DNA from 2 places in the Kribbella sp. DT2 genome. Region 2 is predicted to be linked to the other one. Evidence: riboswitches for the same ligand, from Rfam matches in the RefSeq annotation. Region 2 holds a riboswitch; the other holds the start of a gene.
What was found. Region 2 has a riboswitch for S-adenosylmethionine ahead of thrC (threonine synthase). Riboswitches for the same ligand answer to the same signal wherever they lie in the genome.
Positions count from the first base shown of each region.

Region 1: another riboswitch for S-adenosylmethionine. It lies ahead of ACLQ2O_RS32820 (aminotransferase class V-fold PLP-dependent enzyme); the one in region 2 lies ahead of thrC (threonine synthase).

Region 1 covers NZ_JBNCLH010000009.1:126,331-130,739, forward strand. Annotated here, with positions in the region: gene ACLQ2O_RS32815 (prolyl oligopeptidase family serine peptidase) at 1-759, shown strand, start outside; gene ACLQ2O_RS32820 (aminotransferase class V-fold PLP-dependent enzyme) at 849-2,213, opposite strand; SAM riboswitch class IV at 2,229-2,342, opposite strand; gene ACLQ2O_RS32825 (DUF4184 family protein) at 2,628-3,395, shown strand; gene ACLQ2O_RS32830 (hypothetical protein) at 3,396-4,409, opposite strand, start outside.
Region 2 covers NZ_JBNCLH010000008.1:136,127-140,535, forward strand. Annotated here, with positions in the region: gene ACLQ2O_RS30650 (cation:proton antiporter) at 1-828, shown strand, start outside; gene ACLQ2O_RS30655 (helix-turn-helix domain-containing protein) at 1,050-2,015, shown strand; SAM riboswitch class I at 2,126-2,266, shown strand; gene thrC (threonine synthase) at 2,278-3,546, shown strand; gene ACLQ2O_RS30665 (ubiquitin-like small modifier protein 1) at 3,543-3,821, shown strand; gene ACLQ2O_RS30670 (GNAT family N-acetyltransferase) at 3,873-4,304, opposite strand; gene ACLQ2O_RS30675 (VOC family protein) at 4,294-4,409, opposite strand, start outside.

The DNA.
Region 1 (4,409 bases), on a different contig from region 2:
GTGCCCTACTACGTGATCAGCCGCAGTGACCTGCCCTTGGATGCGCCGCGGCCCACGCTGCAGTGGGGGTACGGCGGCTTCCGCATCCCGGTCTTCGCCGACTACCGGCCGGGCTGGCCCGCGTGGCTGGCTGCTGGGGGAGTGCTCGTGGTCACCAACCTGCGGGGCGGTGGCGAGTTCGGCAGCGAGTGGCACGACGCCGGGCGGCTGGCGAACAAGCAGAACGTCTTCGACGACTTCATCGCGGTCGCCGAGCACCTGGTTGCTGACGGCGTGACCACACCGGCGCAGCTGGCGATCCACGGCCGCAGCAACGGTGGCCTGCTGGTCGGAGCGGTGATGGCGCAGCGGCCTGACCTCTTCGCTGTCGCACTGCCTGGCGTCGGCGTACTGGACATGCTGCGGTTCCACCTCTTCACCGTGGGAGCAGGCTGGGCGTCGGACTACGGTCTGCCCGACGACCCGGCCCAGTTCGAGGACCTGCTGGCCTACTCACCACTGCACAACCTGCACGACGGTACGGCGTACCCGGCGACGCTCGTGGTCACCGGTGACCACGACGACCGGGTGGTGCCGCTGCACAGCCACAAGTTCATCGCCGCGCTGCAGCACGCGCAGGCGGGGGACGCTCCGGTGCTGAGCAGGATCGAGGTCGACACCGGCCACGGGTTCGGGAAACCCGCCGCCATGGTCGCCTCCGAGTGGGCCGACCTGCTGGCGTTCGCCGCTCACCACACAGGTCTTTCGCCGGAGCTGTAGCACTCACCAACCCGTTGGCTGGGTCGCCTTGGACGGCCTCGCCGAGCGGTGGGTCGGCCTTCGTCGGCGGGTTGGTGAGTGGTGGAGGTTCACCAGATCCGGGGAGCCTCGAGGTCGCGCGGGTCGTCGGCCGGCTGGCAGCCGTGGGCCGACTCCTCGTACTGGTGCTTCGAGCCCTGCGTGGCCAGCGTGCGGACCGCGTTGACGAGGCGGTCGACGTGCTCGCGGGTCGTGCCGAGGCCGAGGCTCGCCCGGACCGCCGTAGCGTGCTCGGGGGAGTCCTGCAGCAGGTGGCCGACCAGCGGGTGCGCGCAGAACTTGCCGTCGCGGACGCCGATGCCGTACTCGGCCGAGAGCGCCGCGCTCGTGAGGGTGGAGCTGATCCCGGCAACGGTGAAGCAGACAGTGCCGACGCGGTCGGCGTCCGCACCGAAGATGTCGTACGTCGTGACGCCGTCGATCTGGGCCAGGCCGGTGCGGAGCCGGGCGAGCAGGCTGCGCTCGTGCTGCTCGATCGCCTCACGGTGCCGGCTGATCGCGGCGCACGCGGCGGCCAGGGCGATCGCGCCGATGACGTTGGGGGAGCCGCCCTCGTGGCGGGCCGGGCCCTCGTTCCAGACGGTGGCGTCGGCGGTGACGGAGGAGGTCGCGCCACCGCCGTAAAGGTAGGGGGCGGCGGCGTTGAGCCAGTCGGCCCGGCCGATCAGCGCGCCGGCGCCGTACGGGGCGTAGAGCTTGTGGCCGGACAGGGCGACCCAGTCGACGTCCAGCTGCTCGATGTTCACCTCACGGTGCGGGGCGAGCTGGGCGGCGTCCAGACAGATCCGGGCGCCGTGGGCGCGGGCCACGGCGGTCAGCTCGGCGATCGGGAAGATCTCACCGGTCACGTTGCTCGCGCCGGTCACGACGACCAGCCGCGGGCCCTCCGGCGCCTGGCGGAGCGCGTCGGCGACAGCGGTGACCGCACCGGTGCTGCTCGTCGGGGCCGCGAGGCGGATGGTCCGCTCGGCCGGCCAGGGGAGCAGGGCCGCGTGGTGCTCGGACTCGAAGACGATCACGGTCGCGTCGGCGGGCAGCGCCTTGGCGAGCAGGTTGAGCGCGTCGGTGGTCTGCCGGGTGAAGACCACCTGGTCGTCCTCGCGGGCGCCGACGAACGAGTGCACCTCGGCGCGGGCCCGCTCGTACCACTGGGTGGTGATCCGGGAGGCGTACCCGTTGCCGCGGTGCACCGACGCGTACGACGGCAGCGCGGCCTCGACGGCACGGCGTACCGACTCCAGGCACGGGGCGCTGGCGCCGTGGTCGAAGTTCGCGTAGTCGGTGACCCGGCCGTCGGCCAGCGGGACCAGGAGGTCGGCGCCGACGGTGGCGGGGATGCTGCCGGTGGTGAGCCGGGTGACAGCGGCCCGCTGGGCGGTGCTGGTGGCCGGCTCGAGGATGGAGAGGATCGACATGTTGCTGCTCCCGGAAGTCCGCACTTGCCGAACGGGGTGTCCGCACGGCCTGGTCCTCACCCGGGGCACCCCACCGCGGTGGAGGGTTGCCGTCCAGCTAGCCGGGGCTTGTCGCTGGCTCTCATGACCTGCCCACGACGGTAAGCAACGGACCGGTGGATGCGCTAGCAGCTATCTCGCTGTTTGAGATTCCGTGCCACCTGCTGAGACGAGCTTGATGAGGTGCGCTCAGGACGGGCGGATCTGATCGGCGAGTCCGCCCGGCACTGCGGGCACGCGACCTGGCGCGCGAGCACCTGGACGGGGTCACGGGGCTTGATCGGGCGGGGCCGGGCGCTGATCGGTGGGAGCGGGCGCCCCTCGCTGACCGGCCCGGTCGGTTGCTTTGAGCCCCTAAGCACCTACGCTGCGGCGGTGCCCTTCCCGCTGGCCCACCCGGCCGCCGTCCTCCCGCTGCTGCGGCGTCCCTTCGTGGCCTCGGCCCTGGTGGCCGGGGCGCTCGCGCCCGACCTGCTCTACATCGGCCCGCTCTACACGCTCGCGACCCGCTACATCCACGGGAACTTCACGCTGACCCTCACGCACGAGCTCAGCTCGGCGTTCTGGCTGGACCCGCTGCTGGCGCTCCTTGCCCTGCTGGTCTACCAGCTGATCCTGAAGCGCCCCCTGATCGCCCTGGCCCCGCCGTCCCTGGCCGGCCGCCTCCCTGCCGGTGAACGCCCCAGCCTCCTGTGGATCGTCATCTCGGTCTTCGTAGGAGGCCTGACGCACGTGGCGTGGGACTCCTTCACCCACGGGGACGGCTACCTGGTCCAGCACTGGTCGTTCCTGAGCTCGGCGATCACTCCGGCGTGGGACGTCAACCGGGTCCTCCAGTACGTCAGCAGCATCGGCGGCGTACTCGCCATCGCCGTCTACCTCTACTTCTGGTGGCGCCGCACGACCGCTGAGCCAGTCACTGGCGGCTTGAGCACGGGCATCCGGTACGGCGTACTCGCAGCTGCCTGCCTACTGGCGTTGGCCTTCGCCGTCATCACGGTATGTCGTGCTGCCGCCGATTCCGACGAGCTGGTCGGTGAGGCCGTCGTACGGTTTGCGCTCACCGGTCTGGCCTCGGGCGCTGTCGCGGCGCTGGCCATCTACGTGCTCGTCTGGCAGGCGCTCCGGCTTCGCCGTACCTGATCAGGTCCGGGCGCCGAGCAGTTGCACCTTGTCCCGGCCGTAGCGGTCCCTCGGCAGTGCCATCTCGCACGTCCCCGTACCGATGCTGCAGCGGATGATGCCGACCGCGGTGTCCTCGCCGGAGTCGACCACCATCAGCAGGTGGTTGTCGTCCTCGGCCACGGCCATCACGAACTGGGCGCCGACCCACTGCCGCCGTACCTGCCCGGTGGTCGCGTCCAGCGCCGCGGTGAAGGCTTCGGCCCCACCGTCGCGGAAGCCTTCGCTCGCCACCACGGTCCGGTCGTCCGGCGTGAACCCGTCCAGCGAGTACTTGCACGTCAGGAATCTCCGCTTGCCACTCTCGAGCTCGGTGACCGCGCTGCAGAACGTCTGGGCCGCACCACTGACGAAGTCGGCCGCCGCGGTGCCTGCGGTGTTGAGCCCCTCGAACCCGTGGACGGTCTTCACCGCTGTCACCTGGCCGGACCTGGAGTCCCAGCGGTAGTAGGTCTCCGGCGCCGGGTACCCCTTGCCCTCGGCACTGAAGTAGACGAGGTCCCCGCGGACAGCCAGCACCGCGGTGCGCCCGTACTCGGGTCGCTTCAGCGACCGCTGGACCAGCTCGGTGTCCCGTGAGTCGACCCAGTAGACCGCGCTCTGGCCGGCCACGGCGTACGCGGCGAGGTCCTCCTCGGCCGATGCCACCAAGTTGGTCACGCCGGCCACTCGACCAGGGCTGAACGCCTCGGCGTACGGCTCGACCCGCCTGAGCTCGCTCGTCACGTCCCCGGTGGAGAGGACCGCGAGCAGTCCGCCGCCGAAGCGCACGACCTGCTCGATCGGCTGCTTGCCCGGCACCGTCGCGACGGGTCCTGTCCCTCCGCGGACGACCCGGTCGACCATGAAGGCCATCTGCGGGAGCTGGCCTTGGGGGAGCTTGGCGAGGTCGACCTTCACCTGGGGCTGGGCGGCGCTCGGGGCCGGCGCTCCACTCAGCGGGCCGGCCGCGCTCACGCTCTCCTGCGGAACCTT
Region 2 (4,409 bases):
GACGTACAGGTGCAAGGGCCGACCACCGGTGAAGGGGCCGAGCCTGACGAGGACGACGAGGTGCGGTTCGCGCTGACCTCCGAGGCCGGGTTGAACGACGGGCTCGCGTTCCCGCTGGTCTACCTGGCGATCTTCGCCGCGACCAAGGGAGCGCTCGGGGACTGGGCGCTGGAGTGGATCGCCTGGGACCTGATCGGCAAGACCGTGATCGGGGTCGCGATCGGTGCCGCCGCGGGATGGTTGCTCGGGCGGATGGCGTTCTCGGCGCCCTCACCGAGCTTCCGGCTGGCGGACTCGCGGGAGCCCGTCCTGGCGCTGGCGATGACGCTCGGGGTCTACGGCCTCGCGGAAGTGCTGCACGGGTACGGCTTCCTCGCCGTCTTCGTCGCCGCGCTGACCCTGCGCAACGAGGAGCGCGGGCACGACTTCCACGAGGACCTGCACGGGTTCCTCGAGCAGCTCGAGCACATCTTCACCTGGGGGATCCTGATGCTGCTCGGCGTCGCGGTGACCGGCGGGTTGCTCGAGCCGCTCGACCTCACCGGCGTCGCGCTCGGTGTCCTCCTGATCGTCGTCATCCGCCCGCTGACCGCCTGGATCAGCCTGCGCAAGACCCCGCTGCGTCGCTCCGAGCGCTGGGTCACCGCGTCGTTCGGCGTCCGAGGGGTCGGTTCGATCTTCTACCTCGCGTACGCCGGGTCGGACTTCGCCGACGACCTGCCCTGGCTGTGGGCGACCGTCGGCTTCACCGTCGTGCTCAGCGTGGTTGTACACGGCATCGCGGCGACTCCGCTGATGCGAATGCTCGAACGCCGCCGCGGGGCCTGACCTCTCGACGAGTGCGCGCCACCCGCCCGCGCACCTTCGGCGCCGGCCCGTACGACGGAACGCGGCGCGCCCGAGCCGGCGGCTCGGCCCCGTGCCGGACGGCGGACGCGGCGTGGATCCCGGCCAGAAAGTCCTTCAGCTTCTCGATCATGATTCCATCCTCCGAGCCTGAGCGCGTCCGCAGAAGTGGCGTAGAAGACGCTTACCGCTAAGATTTCGACATGGCTTCGAGAACCGTCTCCGTGCTCGCGTACGACGGCATGACCGCGTTCGAGGCGGGCATCGTGATCGAGGTGTTCGGCCTGGTCTGGCCCGACATCGACGAGCCCTGGTACGACCTGAAGATCTGCACCGAGGCCCCGGATCCGGTCCGTGTGATCGGTGGCGCGACGCTCTCCACGCCGTACGGGCTGGACGAGTTCGCCGCCGCGGACACCGTCGTCGTGCCGAGCATCAAGGATCCGGGCGAGACCATCTCTCCGCAGCTCATCGAGGCCCTCCAGCGCGCACACGCGCGAGGAGCCCGGATGGTTTCGATCTGCTCCGGCGCCTTCGCGCTGGCCGCCGCCGGACTGCTCGACGGTCGCCGCGCGACCACGCACTGGCGGTACGCCGGCCAGTTGAGCGAGCGCTACCCCGCGATCGATGTCGACCCCGAGCCGCTCTACACCGATGAGGGCGACGTCCTGACCAGCGCCGGCTGCGCGGCCGGTCTCGACCTCGCGCTGCACCTGGTCCGCAAGGACCTCGGCGCCGCCGTCGCGAACGCCGTCGCCCGGCGGCTGGTGATCCAGCCCTACCGGTCGGGCGGGCAGGCGCAGTACATCGAGTCCCCGATGCCGCCCGACCCGGTCGACGCCCCGGTCGCGCGCAGTCTCGGCTGGGCGCTGGAGCACCTGGCCGAGCCGATCGGCGTACCGGATCTGGCCCGCGAGGCCGGGCTGTCCCCGCGGACGTACCTGCGGCACTTCACCCGCGAGACCGGTACGACGCCCGCGAAGTGGCTGATCGCCCAGCGGATCCAGGCGGCGCTGGCGATGCTGGAAGCCGGCGACGCGCCGGTCGAGGAGATCGCCGTCGCGGCCGGGTTCGCGACGCCGGTGACGTTCCGGCACCACTTCGGCAGGACGATGCAGACGTCGCCGTCGGCGTACCGGCGGACCTTCCGCGCCCGCCGTACGGGGTGACTGCGGGGGCCTGCAAGTCGAGCTCGGAGGGTCGTGCCAGGCTGAGATCCGACGTCTCGCATGGTGGGATCACAAGACACAATATGGACCCGATTGGGTAACCTCGAACCTGCTCATCCAGAGGGACTGAGGGAAACGGCCCGTTGAAGTCCCGGCAACCCTCCCCGTGGAGGCCCCGTCCTGGGGTGCTCGCGGTGGACCGGTGCCAAATCCGTCCCACGCCGAGATCCGGCGCCCGGGGAAGATGAGGAGGAACCTCTCCATGAGCCAGACCACCGCCGCCACGCCCCACACCATCCGTGAAGGGGCCTTCGGCAACGGTACGCACCTCAGCTGCCGGGCCTGTGGCGCGAAGTCGCCGCTCGGTCCGTTCTACGCCTGTATGGAGTGCTTCGGTCCTCTCGAGGTCGGGTACGAGTTCCCGACGATCACTCGTGAGCAGATCGAGGCCGGTCCCAAGAACATCTGGCGCTACCAGCCGCTGCTGCCCGTCCCCGTCGACGTGGCCAGCTACCCGAACACCGAGCCCGGCTACACCCGGCTGATCGACGCCGGAAACCTGGCCCGCGAGCTGGGCCTGCGCAAGCTCTGGGTGAAGGACGACTCGGGCAACCCCACGCACTCCTTCAAGGACCGTGTGGTCGCGAGTGCCCTGAGCGCCACCCGTGAGCTGGGCATGAAGGTCTTCGCCTGCCCCTCCACCGGCAACCTGGCCAACGCCGTCGCCGCGGCCGCCGCCCGGGCCGGGATCCGCTCCGTCGTCTTCATCCCCAAGGACCTCGAGCGTCCCAAGATCATCACCACCGCCGTGTACGGCGGCACGCTGGTCGCCGTCGAGGGCAACTACGACGACGTGAACAAGCTCGCCTCCGAGATCGCCGGCGAGGAGGAGGGCTGGGCGTTCGTCAACGTGAACGTGCGGCCGTACTACTCCGAGGGCTCGAAGACCCTGGCCTTCGAGATCGCCGAGCAGCTCGGCTGGCGGATCCCGCAGCAGGTCGTGATCCCGGTCGCGTCCGGTTCGCAGCTGACCAAGATCGACAAGGGCTTCACCGAGCTCGGCAAGCTGGGCCTGGTCGACGCGACCGACTACAAGATCTACGGCGCCCAGGCGACCGGGTGCTCACCCGTCGCGCAGGCGTTCCGCGACGGCCACGACGTGGTCAAGCCGGTCAAGCCGGACACCATCGCGAAGTCGCTGGCGATCGGCAACCCGGCCGACGGGCCGTACGTGCTCGACGTCGCCCGGCGTACCGGTGGTGTGATCGAGGACGTCAGCGACGAAGAGGTCATCGAGGGCATCCAGCTGCTGGCCCGGACCGAGGGCATCTTCACCGAGACCGCGGGCGGGGTGACCGTCGCGACGCTGAAGAAGCTGATCGCGACCGGCCAGCTCGACCCCGAGGCCGAGACGGTGATCATCAACTCCGGCGACGGGCTGAAGACGCTCGACGCGGTGGCCGACCGGGTCGGCCCGAAGGTGACCATCCCCGCGTCGTACGACGCCTTCGTGAAGGCAGGTCTGCAGTGAGCGTCAGTGTCCGCGTCCCGACCATCCTGCGCCCCTACACCCAGGGCGCGTCCGAGGTCTCCGTCGAAGGCTCGACCCTGAGCGAGGTGCTCGAGTCGCTCGACTCGTCGTACCCGGGCATCAAGAGCCGGGTCCTGGACGACTCGGGCGAGCTGCGCCGCTTCGTCAACGTGTACGTCGACAACGACGACGTCCGCTTCTCCGAGGGCCTGCAGACGGCGATCAAGGACGGCGGGCAGGTCTCGATCATCCCGGCCGTCGCCGGCGGCTGCTGAACCTTCTTCTCCGCTGAAGCACCCCTCGATCCGAGGGGTGCTTCGGTGTTTCTAGGCCGGCGGCCGCGCCTGGAACGCCTGCTTGACGTCATCGCGGAACCCGCACGCGCGGTAGAACGCGTGCGTGGACTCACGCTTCGAGCCGGTCATCAGCATCGCCTTGTAGCACCCGGCGTCCCACGCTGCTTGCAGCGTGCCGGCCATGATCTCCTGGCCCAGTCCAGTGCCGCGGTGCTGCTCGTCCACCACCACGTTCTCGATCACGGCGTACGGTCTGCTGCCGCGGGTGAGGTTGGGGACGAGGTTCAGGTACGTCGTGGCGACGACCGCGCCGTCCCTCTCGAGCACGTACAGGCGGAACGACTCCGAGGCGATGATCGTGTCGAAGCCCGAGCGGTCGGTCAGGAGCGGCTCTTCCGGGTGCAGTTGCTGGTAGAGCCTGGCGATCGCGTCGAAGTCGTCCTCCCGCGCCTCACGAAACATGGCGGAGCTCCAGCCCGAGGATCTCGTGCGTGGATGGTTGGCCGGTGAGGACGAGTGCGGTGAGTCGGTCGGCCGGGCCCTCCTCGAACCAGACCTCTCCGCCGG